Regions from separate parts of the Weissella tructae genome, predicted to be linked through region 2. Evidence: predicted binding sites of a transcription regulator. Region 2 holds the regulator's gene; the other holds the start of a gene.
What was found. The regulator Rex, encoded in region 2, represses fermentation and respiration genes when NADH is low (regulators of the CRP and FNR family bind a similar motif). The targets are predictions, from matches to a motif close to TTGTGAANTANTTCACAA.
Positions count from the first base shown of each region.

Region 1: the regulator Rex is predicted to act here: its motif matches at 2,437-2,454, upstream of adhP (alcohol dehydrogenase AdhP).

Region 1 is NZ_CP007588.1:51,864-59,609, reverse strand. Features, by position in the region: gene zwf (glucose-6-phosphate dehydrogenase) at 1-740, shown strand, start outside; gene WS08_RS00285 (YxeA family protein) at 806-1,168, opposite strand; gene adhP (alcohol dehydrogenase AdhP) at 1,305-2,351, opposite strand; gene addA (helicase-exonuclease AddAB subunit AddA) at 2,545-6,342, opposite strand; gene WS08_RS00270 (PD-(D/E)XK nuclease family protein) at 6,339-7,746, opposite strand, start outside.
Region 2 is NZ_CP007588.1:931,577-939,322, forward strand. Features, by position in the region: gene WS08_RS04495 (cytidine deaminase) at 1-329, shown strand, start outside; gene WS08_RS04500 (hypothetical protein) at 408-704, opposite strand; gene WS08_RS04505 (metal-dependent transcriptional regulator) at 904-1,557, shown strand; gene WS08_RS04510 (hypothetical protein) at 1,656-1,865, opposite strand; gene WS08_RS04515 (class A sortase) at 1,881-2,600, opposite strand; gene WS08_RS04520 (redox-sensing transcriptional repressor Rex) at 2,621-3,283, opposite strand; gene WS08_RS04525 (DEAD/DEAH box helicase) at 3,436-4,776, opposite strand; gene WS08_RS04530 (Gfo/Idh/MocA family protein) at 4,787-5,782, opposite strand; gene rlmD (23S rRNA (uracil(1939)-C(5))-methyltransferase RlmD) at 5,954-7,321, opposite strand; gene htpX (zinc metalloprotease HtpX) at 7,449-7,746, opposite strand, start outside.

The sequences.
Region 1 (7,746 bases), 480 kb from region 2:
CAATGCAAATCATTGGTTGGCTAGCCATGGAAAAGCCTGCATCATTTACTGATACAGATATCCGTGCTGCTAAGAACGCTGCCTTTAACGCATTGAAGATTTACTCAGCAGATGAAGTTGCTGAAAACTTCGTTCGTGGTCAATACGGTGAATCAGCCGATGGTAGCCAACGTCGTTACTTGGACGAACCTGACGTACCTGCTGAATCACAAAACAACACATTCGTTGCTGGTAAGCTACAATTCGATATGGATCGTTGGGAAGGTGTTCCTTTCTTCATCCGTTCAGGAAAGCGTCTAGCTGCTAAGCAAACACGTGTTGACGTTGTCTTCAAGAAGGATGCTAACATCTTCGGTATGGCCGGTGATGCTTTGGTAAACCCTGTTTTGTCAATTCTAATCGACCCAGTTGGTAAGGTTGAATTCACGATGAACGCTAAGAAGGTTGCTGAAGACTTCGCCCTACGTCCAGTTACATTGGAATGGCAAGTACCTGCAGAAGACAAGGCTATCACTCCTGAACCATACGAACGTATGATTCACGATGCGATGGACGGAAACGGTTCTAACTTCGCTGACTGGAACGGTGTTGCCGTTGCTTGGAAGTTCGTTGATGCCGTACAAGAAGCTTGGGACAATTCACACGCTGAATTCCCTAACTACGTTTCAGGTTCAATGGGACCTGCTGCGTCAGATGAATTTTTGGCCAAGGACAATGCTACTTGGGTATTTGAAGGTTAATTAACATCGCTTAATATGAAAAAAGCCGTAGTTACTTAAGTAACTACGGCTTTTTCTATTTACTTCTACGCACCTAGTGCTTTTTGTGCCTTTTCAGGAACTTCGTTTTGCTTAATAACCTTATATCCAATTGTACGCTTCTTACTTGCGTCTACTTTCACCCATGTACCAACAGGAAACGCCTTATCTTCAAATGCATTCCATTCTAGATCACGGGCTTCCCCTTTATCATTAAAGGCTTTTTCATTATAAGTAAAGACTTCACCCATAGACTTTCCAGAATTATCCTTCATCGTAGTTGGTTGCACATTTGTTGAAACTTGCGTGTAGTACGCTTGCCCCATGTACGTGTCTTTGTAATACATACCACCAGCTACTCCAGCCGCTAGCACACCAACAATTGCAATAAACTTAATAATCTTAGCCATGATACATCCTCCAAAATATCTTTTCTTAAATGTTATATCCGATACACTATATACTATACAAAGAATAATATTATACCTAGATTATTTTGTCAACAAAAAAGCCGATAGTTTTCACTATCGCTTAAAACTTACGCCATTACAATGATGTAAAGTCAAAGACCATACGCCCAGTAATCTTATTGTTGTGCATTTCATCGATAACATCATTAATATCACGAATATCCGCACGTTGTACAATTGGCTTAACTTTCTTTTGCGCTCCGAATTCAAAGGCTTCCGCTAGATCTGTACGCGTTCCCACCAATGATCCACTAACCGTGATACCATCCAATACAGTCTTCACGATATTCAAATCCATGTTACCTTGTGGCAAAGCCACCGCTACCAACTTCCCCATTGGACGTAGTGATTCTACTGCTTGATTAAAAGCTTGGGCATTTACGGCCGTCACCTGAGCATTGTGGACACCACCTGTTTTCGCTTGAATAATTGCAGGCACATCTTCCGTCTTACGGTTAATCAACAATTCGGCCCCGTTTTCACGAGCAGCTTCCAATTTTTCCGGATTTCCATCCACCGCTACAACACGGGCTCCAAACACGTTATGTGCATATTGAATTGCCAAATTACCTAGTCCACCAGCTCCGACAACAGAAACCCATTGCCCTGGCTTCGTTTCTCCAACCTTCAATGACTTATACATGGTCACTCCAGCACAAGTAATTGATGATGCTTCCATTGGATCAAGTCCATCAGGTACTTTAACAGCGTACTTGGCATTAACAACCGCTTGTTGTGCCATACCACCGTCAATTGAATAACCTGAATTGCGTACCTTACGACAAAATGTTTCGTTCCCTGTATTACAGAATTCACAGTTTCCACAGGCATCATAGAACCAAGCAACAGAAACACGATCCCCAACCTTTAGATAGTCGGATGCGCCTTCTCCCAACTTAGACACAATCCCCACTCCTTCGTGACCAATAACGCGGCTAAACTCACGCGGGTTAAATTGGTTTGGATCACCAAAATCACCATTTGCCACATGCAAATCAGTATGACACAATCCACAATATTCCATATCGATCAAAGCTTCCCCAAACCCCAATGCACGTGGTTGCCAATTATCAATTAAATCTACGTATCCATCTAAATTTTGACGTACAACTGCTGCTTTCATAATTCCCAATCCTCCGATTAAAATTAACTTGTTAACTACTTCACAAGTTAATTTTAACAAAGAGCCGGTTATCTTTCAATCTAAAATGTGAATTAAATCACAAAACAAAAGGCAAATAATTTAAAAAAAGATGACAGTTAAGCCCTCAAAGGGCTATCCCGTCATCTTTTTCATTCGTTATATTTTTAATAGATTATCCTAATTCAATTGTTTTTCCAATTGATAATGCATAGATAAACTTCTTAGGTTGTGGCAATCCCATTGCAATTAGTGCCTGCGCATAGATATTTAATTGCCCCGCATAGCGTTCTTTAAGCATTTGCTCAGCATTATCATCAATCATGCGGTCTGTTTTATAGTCAAATAACCATAATTCATCCCCCTTCATGAAATATCCATCGATAATACCATGCACTAACACACGATCGTCGCCTGCAAAGTCTTTATATAACATTTTCGCATCCAACAACAATGAAAAGGGCACTTCTCGCTTTAAACTAGCCTGGTTCAAGACCATCTGTTGGCCTAAATCGGTTCCAGTAAAGAATGTTAGGATACTTTCTCGATTGATTTTCTTGGCGACAGCAACATCTAATAATTCTGATTTAACCAAATCATCGATTGTTTGCCCAATGCCATCTAACGTTGGAACACCCTTAGCTAGATTAATACTTTGCAACACTAAATGCGTCCCCGTTCCAATTGCAGCTGCAGTAACTTGATTAGTCGCCACTTGCATGAATTTAGGTTCTGGCAATTCATCATTTACAAAACGCAATCCAGTCGTGGCTTGTGGATCTAGACGCGTATCTGCCACACCACGTCCTGCTGTAAGGTCTGGGTCTTCAAATAGACGCTTTACTTCTGAAACAGATTGATAGGCTGTTGCATGTGTCGCTGAATCAAATGAATAATCATATTCTAGAACTGGTTGCCAATTCGTTACATCCACATTTGTGATTAGCGGATCAACAACCGGCGTAGTCTCAACAATTTTTGCATCATATTGAGCTACTTCATCGGCTTGCAACTCTGAAAATGTCTTAGTATCGATATTGAATTTGAGCTGATTCGCCAAAAATTCCGCCATCTCTTCTTCTGCTGGCTTCACGAATTCATCCTTTGGTACTAATGGTTTAATATCCGTCAAGTCAACTTCAGCATCTGTGATGTGCAAGCGTTGTTCAATATCAGGATGACGTAACAAGGCCATCCCTGCCAAATCCATATATGACTTTCCTTGTAGACGTACCCATTCAGGTAACATCCAGTCTTGTCCATGTTGACTCAATTGCCACTTATCGAGCATTTGCTTAGCAGTATCATATGATCCCACTAGGAACACTTCTTGTTCCGCACGTGTCAACGCAACATACAGCACACGTAATTGTTCCGCAAAGGCACCTTTTTGGCGGGCCGTTTTAACGACTTCACGTTGAATTGTTGGCAATTGCAGTTGATGTTCCACATCAACGTAATCAATTCCAGCTCCTGCATACGCATCCACTAACACTTTCCCCTTAACTTCATTGGTAGAAACCATGTCGCGGGTACTGTTTAGTAAGAATACAATTGGAAATTCCAATCCTTTTGAACGATGGATGGTCATCAAACGAATACTGTTATCCGTAACATTGGCATCCGCAACACCTAAATCACGTTCTTTTTCTTGTAATTCAGTAATGTAGCTGACGAATTGATACAAGCCAACAAAATTCGATTGTTGGAAACTAGCGGCTCGTTCATATAGCGCATGTAAATTCGCTTGACGTTGTGGTCCAGACGGTAAGCCACCCACGTAATCTAGCCAACCTGTCTTATCAAAAATACGCCAAATCAAGTCAACCAATTGATTTTGTGTCGCCAAAATCTTAAATTCAGCTAGTTGATCCATAAAGCGACTAACAATCATCTTAATGCGCTGAATGGCTTCCACATCCATCCCACCAAAGGTCACATCAGCAATTTCCAATTCATTGAAACATGTTAATGCTTGATAAAAATCACCCTGCATATCTTGTAAACGGATTACAGCCAATGCATTTTCATCAAGCCCATACATTGGTGAACGTAATACCGCCGCCAACGGGATATCTTGATGTGGATTATCAATGATACGCAACAAGCTCAGCATGACGGAAATTTCAGTGGTTTGGAAAAAGTTTTCGGTCCCATCCACCGCCAATGGTAAGTCCAATTTATTGAAGACATCAATCACATCTAAGTTCTGTAATTTAGTCGGCACCAGAATTGTAAAGTCATCATAGGTTGGTCGACGTAATTCTTTCTCTTCACGATCAAAAATACGTGTTGTTTCATCAGCCATCAACGCTTTAATTTTCCAAGCCATTAAGCGAATTTGTCCAATGGTACTTGTGTACTTATCAGCATCATCGTCAACTTCGCTCAGATAAACCAACAACTCTGCATGCTTACTTACTTCTTTGGGATAATAATCCGCACCAGCCACTAATTCTGCCGTACCGGTATATTCCACATCCCCTAATTGTTCACTCATAATTTGTCCGAAAATGTAGTTAATAAACTTCGTAACATTAGGATGTGAACGGAAATTCTCTTGTAGGGTAATCACATCACTTTGATCATCCAACGGATAGTCATGTAATTTACTCCCAAACAAAGAAGGGTCGGCTTGTCGGAACTTATAAATCGATTGCTTAATATCTCCTACTTGGAAGGTATTATCATCCCCAGCAATCCGACTCAAGATGGCTTCTTGTAATTGATTTGTGTCTTGGTATTCATCGACCATGACTTCGCTGTAACGCGCTGACAATTCTTGTACAACGGCATCTTGTTGCACAATTTCTAACGCAAAATGTTCCAGGTCATTAAAATCAACCGTCTTTTGTGCCAATTTTTCTTTCAAAAACGCATCTCGGAATTGTTCTGTAAAGGTCACTAATTGACGTAATGTTGCTTGCGCACCAGTCAACGCCACCTCTTGCCCAGCCTCATCCAAGATAAAGTATTGGCTACGCAATTTATCCAATTGTGTTAAACGATAGTCACGCCCAATTTTAACTGCATCCCAGGCTTCTTTCAGTTCTGCGTCATCTTTACTAAAACGACTGGCTTTCGCTTTTGCATGACGTGCTGCTCCCCACTTTGTAGGTTGGTCATCATTTAACATCATGCGACGTAAATCATCCCAACTCAAATCAGGATTCGCCAACATTTGGTTCATGCTATCAAAGAAATCGGCATCGTTTTCCAAATTCGCTTTACGATTTAATGCTGCTTCACTTTCATCTGTATCTGGTGCTTGGCGTAACGCACGCTCTGCTTCCGCTGCTAATCCAATGATTTCAGCCTTCAATAATGGCAGAACTTCCGTTTGGTAAAACACTGTTTGCGTAAAGTTACCTTCATATGCGTATGCTGTGACCAAATTAGCTAACCATTCTGACGTATCTGGTCGTGCCATTGCAAAATTAAATAGCGTAAAGACTGCTTCCCGTAAGGGACCATCATCTTGACTTGCAGATTTAAATTGCGTGACCAACGCTTTAAAGGTCCCCGCATCATCATTTTCATAGGCATCATTCAAAAGAGATTGATACACATTGTGCATCAATAAAGTCCGCTCAGCATCATCTAACAATCGAAATTGTGGATCCAAATCAATTGTATAGTGATATTGTTCAATGAGACGTAGCGCAAAGGCGTGCAGTGTCGAAATATTAGCCACATTCAACAAACGTAATTGTTTCAATAAATGTTGGCGTTGGTCTCCTTCAGCATCCTGTAAATTGGTGCGAATAACCTTTTCTAGTCGTTCTTTCATTTCTGCGGCTGCGGCTTCGGTAAAAGTTACAATCAAAAATTCATTGATGTTCTCACCAGCCAACAAGCGACGCAACACACGTTCAACTAGGACACGCGTTTTCCCAGATCCGGCTGAAGCCGAAACTAGAATATTTTTACCTTTTGTTTCAATCGCTGCCGATTGCGTTGGCGTAAAATTCATTCCTCTTCCTCCATCTCTTCTTGCATCCAAGTTAACGCATCTTGACGCTTTGTTGGGAACATACTGATGTCTTTATATTGGTTTCCCAATGCCGCATCAAACATCATCACCGGCTTATATGCACTATTGGCTAAGCCAGTTGACGTATTCCCATCTTTAAATGGTTGTAGATCAAAATGACCCGTTAGAATTTCATCCCCAATACGACGAACTTGATATTCGTTAAATTGTGTCAAAACAGCTAATTCATCATCAGTATAGGTATTATCACCTGTCTTACTAATCGCTCCCTTTGACGTACGCTTAAAGCCGTACAAGCTAGGTTGTCCTTCTTGTGGGTCTAACGTCTCTAGGTATGATTCATCTCGAGTCAACACACCGGCGTAACTTCCATTGGTCGCATTCACTTCTGTACTAGCTGAAACCATCTCTGACCAAGCTAAATTACTGTCTAAATCACTTGCTTTAACCCATGGTACTTGTGCATTCCAATACAATGCACCACCCACCGGTGTCGTTGTGTTTTGTGCAATCGCTGCCCAATAAGTCATTAATTGTAATTCAAGTCCGGCAATAACCTTATTCAATTTGAAATCACGTTCACTAGACTTGTAATCAACGACAGTAACAAAACGTTGGTCGCCAGCTTGCATTTCATCCATACGGTCAATCTTTCCACGCAAAGTTAAACTACCTTGGTTAAGATCATACTTTACCGGCGCTAAGCCTTGAGCACCCAATCCAAATGTTGTTTCGACCGCTTGTGTTTGCACACGATGGTTGGTTGGTTGACCACGCTTCATCTTCAATACCGTTGCCGCAACTTGTTGAACCAATTGGGTTGTCAAATAAGCCATCTGTGGTGAACTTTTGAAAATTTCTAATTCTTGTTCTTCGCCCGCTAAGATAGTTTCCATTGTTTTCGTCACGCGCTGAGTAATCTCAGTATCCGTTAATTCACCTAGTACGAGATTTTCTTGAATTAACGACATGAAAAATTGTTCAAAGCCGGCGTGAATTAACGTTCCTTTATCTGCAGGGGTTAGCTGTAAGACTTGTCGTTCTTGCAAACGAAGCCCATATGATAAGAAAAATTCATATGGATTGCGTGCAAAAGTTTGTAGGCGAGACACTGACATCTTCAAATCACGTCCAAATAAAGCGTCCACTAATCCACTTGATAGCTGGGCAACCTGGTTGTGATAATTCAAACTCTGCATCAGATGCATCGTCATTTCAGGTTTAATTTGTGATACTTGTTGGCGTAGACTTTGCCATGCAGTACTAATTGGCAATTTGTTTAGATGCGCAATTTGTTCCATACGAATGACATGCGCCAAAGTCGTGGCTGGAGAGCCGACGAATTGTCCGATATTTTCACTCGTTGGGTCAGGTAATGGCACA
Region 2 (7,746 bases):
GTGCTGCTGGTGTATTGTTGGAAGATGGTACAATCCTAACGAGTATTTCACCCGAATTCGAAAATATTGGTGTGAATGTATGTATGGAAACAGGTGCTTATCTTGAAGCCGCACGTTTAAAGACATCAATTACGCACACCCTATGTCTTGTTCGTGATAACGAACATGCACCTTTTAAGGTGCTGACGCCATGTGGTATTTGCCAAGAACGCCTCCTCTTCTGGGGACCAGATGTTCTATGTGCCATCACAACGAGTAATTCGCCTGTGGAATACGTATCACTACGTGAATTAACCCCACATCATTGGCTGAATGCTTATACCGATTAAAACGAAATGACGTCCTTATGTCTACACATAAGGACGTCATTTTTAGTTAAATCAACGAATCATTTCCGCAAAAAAATTTTAGAATGATTGTTGTAATGATAGACCGTTTCCCGTACATAATTTTTCAAAATGTTGGGCAAAACGATCACGTAGTTCGGTCGTGTCAAATTTTAACATAGTATGGTGGCTGACTTCATTGACACCGATTCGATATACACAGCTGTCCATCACACGTCCGACAAAAATAATTGGTGGGTATTGTGTGAAAGATTGAATTGCTGTTTCAAGCTCTTGACGTTGTTCACACGCTATATTTCTATGGGACAGTAATTGTGTTAAATCGTCATTATGAATAAGTGGGTTTTCTAGGCTCATATACGTCTCCTTAAATGTGCCGCCAAAACTCTTGCTCTATGTCGTTGGTTTAACCATTAATTATCTTATCACTCTCACATAAATTACACAATAACTAAATAATGTTTTCATCTAGGTTATAAAACATTAAAGGACATTGAATTTATAGCGTGGTATAATAGGACATTAAATAATTTATATTAAAAAAAGAGGCATTATAATGAGCGACTCAGTTTCGAAAACCCAATATCTGCAAACTATCTTAGAACTAAGTGGTGGTGATGAAACAACTAAAATTTCTAACAACCAAATCGCTGACCATTTGCATGTGACACCTTCATCAGTGTCTAACATGCTTGCTAAGTTGCAAGAAGCGGGTGAAGTTAGCGTCGTACCATACTATGGTGTGACACTAACCGAACCAGGACGTCAAACCGCCCTACGCCTAATCCGATCACACCGTTTGTTTGAAACATTCATTGTGGACAATTTGAAGCTCCCTGTATCAGTTGCCCACGAAAACGCTGATCACCTTGACCATGATGCCAGTGGTTTGCTTATGGACGCCCTAGACAACTTCTTAGGCAACCCTAGCTACAGCCCACATGGTTTGATGATTCCAGACAACGAAAATCATTACGAACCAGAACACTGGACAAAGTTAATTGACGCTGCTGACGGACAAGAAGTCACAATGAAGAGTTACACGGAAGACCTTGAGCTACTACAATACGTTGAAACGGTTGATCTTCCACTAAATTCAACATGGAAGATTAAAGCACGCCTACCATTTGAAGGTCCTATGATTCTAGAAAACGGTGAACGTGAACTACAAATCACACAGCACGCAGCATCATTCATCTACATTGTTTAACACACTAGATTGTTTGATAGCTATCATTTAAAACGCAGTATCTCTAGTTAAACAAAAAAGACGTATCCCCGAGGATACGTCTTTTTTTATGCATTTTATTACTTCGCCTTTGATTGCTCTTTTAACTTCTTAGAAGTCTTGTAAGCCTTCTTCAAACGCTTCAAACGGTACAAAGCACGCAATACTTGGTAACCAGCTAATGCGATTACCCAGAAGATAGAAAGTGCTTCTGTAAACATCTTCATCTTTGTCATTGGTGTTGTCTTTTGTTGTCGTACTTCTTTCTTTGATACACGTAATTCCTTCATGTATTTGTCCCCCTATTATTTAATCCAACGATTATCTGCAGTAAAGGCATTTTTAGCTTCCTTTGGCGCACTATCCCAATCGTACGTCTTCGTTAGCTCACCTTGCATCATGACACGTCCAGCTTCAGCCGTGTAATTACAAGTAATTAAAGTAATGACCTTTTTACCTGGAATATCATGTGTCCATTGTACATCTGTACTCTTGATTCGTTCCAAATCTGTCGCAGTGTATTCATAGACCTTCTTCATATCCGTCAAATAGATTTTTTGTCCTACTTTTCCTTCATAGTACAACGGAGAAAACATTAATGTCTTACCACTTTCACCTTGGATAAAGTGACTTGATAGAGAATAATTCCCCTCACCCATCTTTTGATCGGGATACATTGTTCCTGCCCCAAGTGACAAGACAAGATCATCAATCCCATTAGCAATTGGCACTGATAAACCAATTTCAGGCATCGCAATAAATCCAACAAAGTTTACTTTTCCAGCATTCATCCGCGCTTGCAAAATTTGCTCTGCTGTTAATGATTTAACATCTCGCCATTCGTACTTTGCATCTTCCTTACTTGCGGCTTCAATCGTTGTTTGACTGACCTCTGGGCGGAAATTTTGTAGCACGAAGTGTGCGATCTGATTATGAAAAATTAATGCCAATGAAATTGTAATTAGAACAATAAACATTGTTACGCGCATAAATTTACTTTTAAAAAATTGACCGATTGCTTTCATACAGTACTCCTACTCTTTAATTAATTGTTCGCATCGAACGTATTAATAAAGTATAGCAGAGTTTGCAATTCATTGGTAAGGTCTACGTTTTGGACACGCACATTCTTTGGTACATCCAAACGTAATGGCGTGAAGTTCAAGATACCTTGAATATCAGCATCTGCCAAACGCGTCGCAATTTCTTGGGCAACTGGCGCCGGTACAGTCAAAATTGCAACTTCAATGCGTTGTTCACGAATTTGTGTTTCCAATTCATCCATATCGTAAACTGGCACACCACTTTGAATCGTGTTAACGATATCAGGGTTAACGTCAAAGGCCGCAGAAATACGCGCATTTGAGCTTTGGTGGAAGTTAAAGTTCAACAAAGCATGTCCCAAGTTACCTACCCCAACTAGGGCCACAGAAGCTAAGCTGTCTTGGTTCAAAATGTCTCCAAAGAATTCCATCAATTCTTTAACATCATAACCATAACCACGCTTACCCAGTGCACCAAAGTATGAGAAGTCACGACGAATTGTCGCTGCATCAAATTTAACGGCTTTCGCAAGTTCATTTGATGAAATACGAGTTACACCTGAATCTAATAGAATGTTCAAGTATCGGTAGTAAATTGGCAAACGCTTAGCGGTTGCCTTTGGGATTGCTTTATCAGTTGTTTGCATTTTCATTTCATCAGTCATAATGGTCTCCTAAATCTTCACATACTGTCGGATTGAAATCGTGAAGATAACATATAATAACCCTACTATAACATATAGTAGGGTTATTATGTGAATTATTTAACATTTATTTTATTCACAGACTCTACTAAAAGCATGTCTGTTGATAAATATTAGTTCTTTGGCTTAGGCTTACCTTTGTTCTTACGATGCTTACGCTTCGCCTTTTTCTCTTGTGCAAAACGATCTTGACGTGATTGCACTTCAGCCACTTCATTTTTCACAAACTTTTTAGTTTGTGAAGAACGTGTTGAAACTTCAGCCTTTTCAGTAACCTCAGTTTTAACTGTCTTTTTCACAGACTTTGCCTTTACGTCACGCTTTTCAGGGCGACCTTCACGCTTAGCTGCACGTTCAGCAGTTGCACGTGACTTCGTCAACAACTTAGGTTGTCCAGTCACTTGTTCGATTTCAACAGCAACCATACGACGCATTTCACGCAAGTCGTGATCATTACCGAAAGAAATCACAACACCTTCACGAGACATACGTCCAGTACGTCCAGCACGATGTGTATACGTTTCACCCATACGAGGCAAATCGAAGTTAATAACCGCTGGTAGACCTGGAATGTCTAGTCCACGAGCTCCCACATCAGTTGTCAAAAGGAACTTTGACTTTCCTTCGCGGAAAGCACGCATGGCCTTTTCACGTGTTGAACTAGAGTCTCCACGAACCAATGTTGCCATTCCAATGTGTTCGTGTGCCAAAAAGTTAGCTGTGTTTTTCAATTGCTTAGTTGTATTGAAAAATACCATTGCTTGGAAATTCTTTTGTGATGCTAATTGACGCAAACGCTTGTTACGTTGGTCGTTAGCTGTTAACCAGAATTCGTGCTTAATACGTGTTGGAATTGGCACGTCACGTTGGTCAATTGTTTCAAATTCACGAGAGAAAATCTTAGCAGGGATGGCTTCATCTACTGCTGTTGCTCCAAACAATGCCACTTGAATGTCATCGTCTTTCGCGGCACGCCAAACTTGTTCAATTTGTTCTTGCGTCTCTTCACGAAGCAATTCATCCGCTTCGTCTAAGATAACCGTACGTAAGCGGTGTAACTTTAACTTTCCGGCACGTACCAATTCAGATACACGACCTGGTGTTCCGACGATAATTTCTGGATGTTTCTTCAAACGATCCAATTGGTTCTTAACGTTTGCGCCACCAGTAACAGACAAAACACGTAATCCAAGTACAGTTGCCCATTCACGCATGACACGTGTTGTTTGCATCGCTAATTCTTGTGATGGTGCCAATACCAACAATTGTTCCCCATCTTCAGGTGTCAATGTTGGCAAAATTGGCCATGTAAAGGCCAAAGTCTTTCCTGTTCCAGTTGGTGCCAATGCGTTAATTGATACGCCATTAGCCATTGGTTCTGCAACAGCTGTTTGAATTGGTGTCCAATCCGTAATTCCTGTTGCTTTTAATTTCTCTTCAAAACGTGTATCCATGTCTATTCCTTTACTTATCAGCCGGGAACACAATGCCCGCTGATTGACGTAATGCTGTCAAAACTAGATTTACACGTTGACTAAGCATTAAGAGTTCATTGTATTCTGTTTCTGTTTCCGTACGCTTTTCTAGCATATCCGCAAATACTTCTGCTTCAACAACCATTGGATTATCTTGTCCAGGTTGTGCGATATCGTGACGTTCACCTGATTCGTCAATGTATACAGCCCCATCAAGTTCTGCAATACTATCAACAATCAAAGTATCCTTGCGGCCACGAATTTCTGTATCTTGGTATGAATTACTCATCTTACCAAATTCTGCGACCATGTTAAAGTCTGGGTATTGTAAAATAGCTGTCCCACGTCCATCTGCACCATTACGCAACAAAGTTGGGTAATAATGACTTTCTGTAGGTAGTCCAAACAATTTTACAATGGCATAAATTGGGTATACACCCAAGTCAGTCAATGCCCCAGCACTAAATTCACGTGTCAAAACATTGGGTTCTTCACCTGCTAAATAGGCATCGAAACGAGATGAGTACTTTTCGTAAACAAATGTTCCACCGGAAATCACCGGCATTTCTTGCACTTGTTTTTCAATCGCCTTAAAGGTTGGTTGATAGATATGACGCGCAGCTTCAAACATGCGTACCTTAGGATGACGTTGCAACAAATCATAAATCATTTCAAATTCTGTTGGATTTGAGAAAATTGATTTTTCAACGATGATGCTAACATCATGCATAATTGCTGCCTTTGCTTGTTCAAAGTGCAAACTATTAGGTGACGCAATGTACACAACATCAACGCCACTGGCATAAAACAAATCTAAATCAGTGAATACATCAACAGTCGCACCTAGGTCAGCCGCAAACGCTGCCCCCTTTTCTGCATTTCGTGAGTAAACATGTGTTAGTTCATAGCGACCTGTTTGATGGGCTGCTTCAACAAACATCTTAGTAATCCAGTTAGTTCCAATAATTCCTAATTTTAGTGTCATGTCTGATCTCCTTGTCTTTCTATCTCATAAACGTTTCTTAGCGTTTAAATGCTTGTTTAATTATAGCATATTCAACCTTAAAGACTGGTGTAACAAGGCTACTCATTGCCGACTATCACTAGTCAAAATAAAAACATCTTTTGCTTACATAAACAAAAGATGTTTTCATAATTAGTTCTTTTCAAACACTGTGATTGATTCCACGTGTGTTGTTTGTGGGAATTGGTCAATTGGTTGTACATCACCCTTGATGTGGTAACCATTTTCAATGATTTGAACGGCGTCACGTGCCAATGTTGCTGGGTTACAGCTAATGTACACGATACGTTCTGGTGCCATACCAGTCGCAGCCACGATCAATTCTTCAGTCAATCCCTTACGAGGAGGATCCACGAAGATAACATCCGGCGCAACTTCAGCGTCTTGCCATTCAACCATCTTCTCTTCAGCCTTACCAAGTTCGAACTTAACGTTCTTAATGTTGTTGATGTCAGCGTTACGCTTGGCGTCGTCAACGGCACCAGCAACAATTTCGACACCGATAACTTGCTTAACTTGATCAGCAATCGCCAATGAAATTGTTCCGATTCCTGAGTACGCGTCAATAACTGTGTCAGTAGACTTCAATTCAGCCTTTTGCGCAGCCATTTCGTACAAGCGTTCTGTCATTTGTGGGTTCACTTGGTAGAATGAGTTTGGCCCGATGGCAAAAGTCTTTCCTAGCAATTGATCCTTAATTGTAGACTTACCCCATAGGATGTTGTTCTTTTCTCCCATGATAACGTTAGTCTTTTCTTGGTTAACGTTTTGTACAATTGACTTAACTTCAGGCAATGCAGCGCGAATGTCTTGTACGATAACTTCAGCCAATGGCAACTTCTTTGAACGTGTAACCAAAACAACCATCATTTCATGACTGTAGTAACCACGACGAACCATGATGTTACGGATTGTTCCCTTGTGGATTTCTTCGTTGTACGCTTCAGTGTGGTACTTACGCAAGATATCACGAACAACCAAGATTGCTTCGTCGATCTTTGGATCTTGGATCAAGAAGTCTTCAATTTCAACCAAACGGTGTGATCCACGACGGTAGAAACCAGTCGTCAACAATCCGTTGATTTCACGTGTAGGGATTTGAGCCTTATTACGGTAACCCCAAGGGTTATCCATCCCCATAGTTGGTGCGATTTCAACGTCAACGTGTTGCTTGTTGAAAACGTCCGCAACTTGCTTTTGCTTGTGCTTCAATTGTGCATCGTAGTTCAAGTGTGCCAATGGGGCAATACCAGTCAACAATGCGTTTGCTTCGATTTCATTATTACGGTCTGGTGATTCAACCAAGCGCTTGATTACACGTCCAAAGGCGTATGTACTTGCAACTTTAGTAACCCCAACCAATACGCGTTCTCCAGGAACAGCGTTTGTAACGAAGATAGGAAAATCGTCTAACTTAACGACTCCGTTTCCTTCGTATGTGATGTCAATAACATCAGCTTCAATTTCTTGATTCTTAACAACAGGTGCTTTACGTTTCATTTCATTTTCTCCTTTTGGTTTTTGCGACAACCATAAGTGACTAGTATAGCATAACTTTATGGTCGTCCGCTATTTGTTCTTAAATTTGTCAAATAAAAAAAGCAGGCTGCAAGCAGCCCGCTTTATCCTACATTGCGCGTAAGGCTGCAATTCGGCTTGCCATTGGTGGATGCGTATCGAATAGGCTATTCATCGCTGATCCCTTTTTCAATGGATCACCAATGTATAATCCCGCACTCGAATCTGAAACATTTTCAGGTCGCATCGGTTCACTCTGGCTAATTTTTTCTAATGCACCAATCATGGCTTGTGGATTACGTGTTAACTCAACTGCTCCAGCATCCGCTAAATATTCACGATTACGTGAAATCGCTAGTTGGACAATCGTTGCTGCAATTGGCGCTAACAGTAAAGCCGCAATTGAT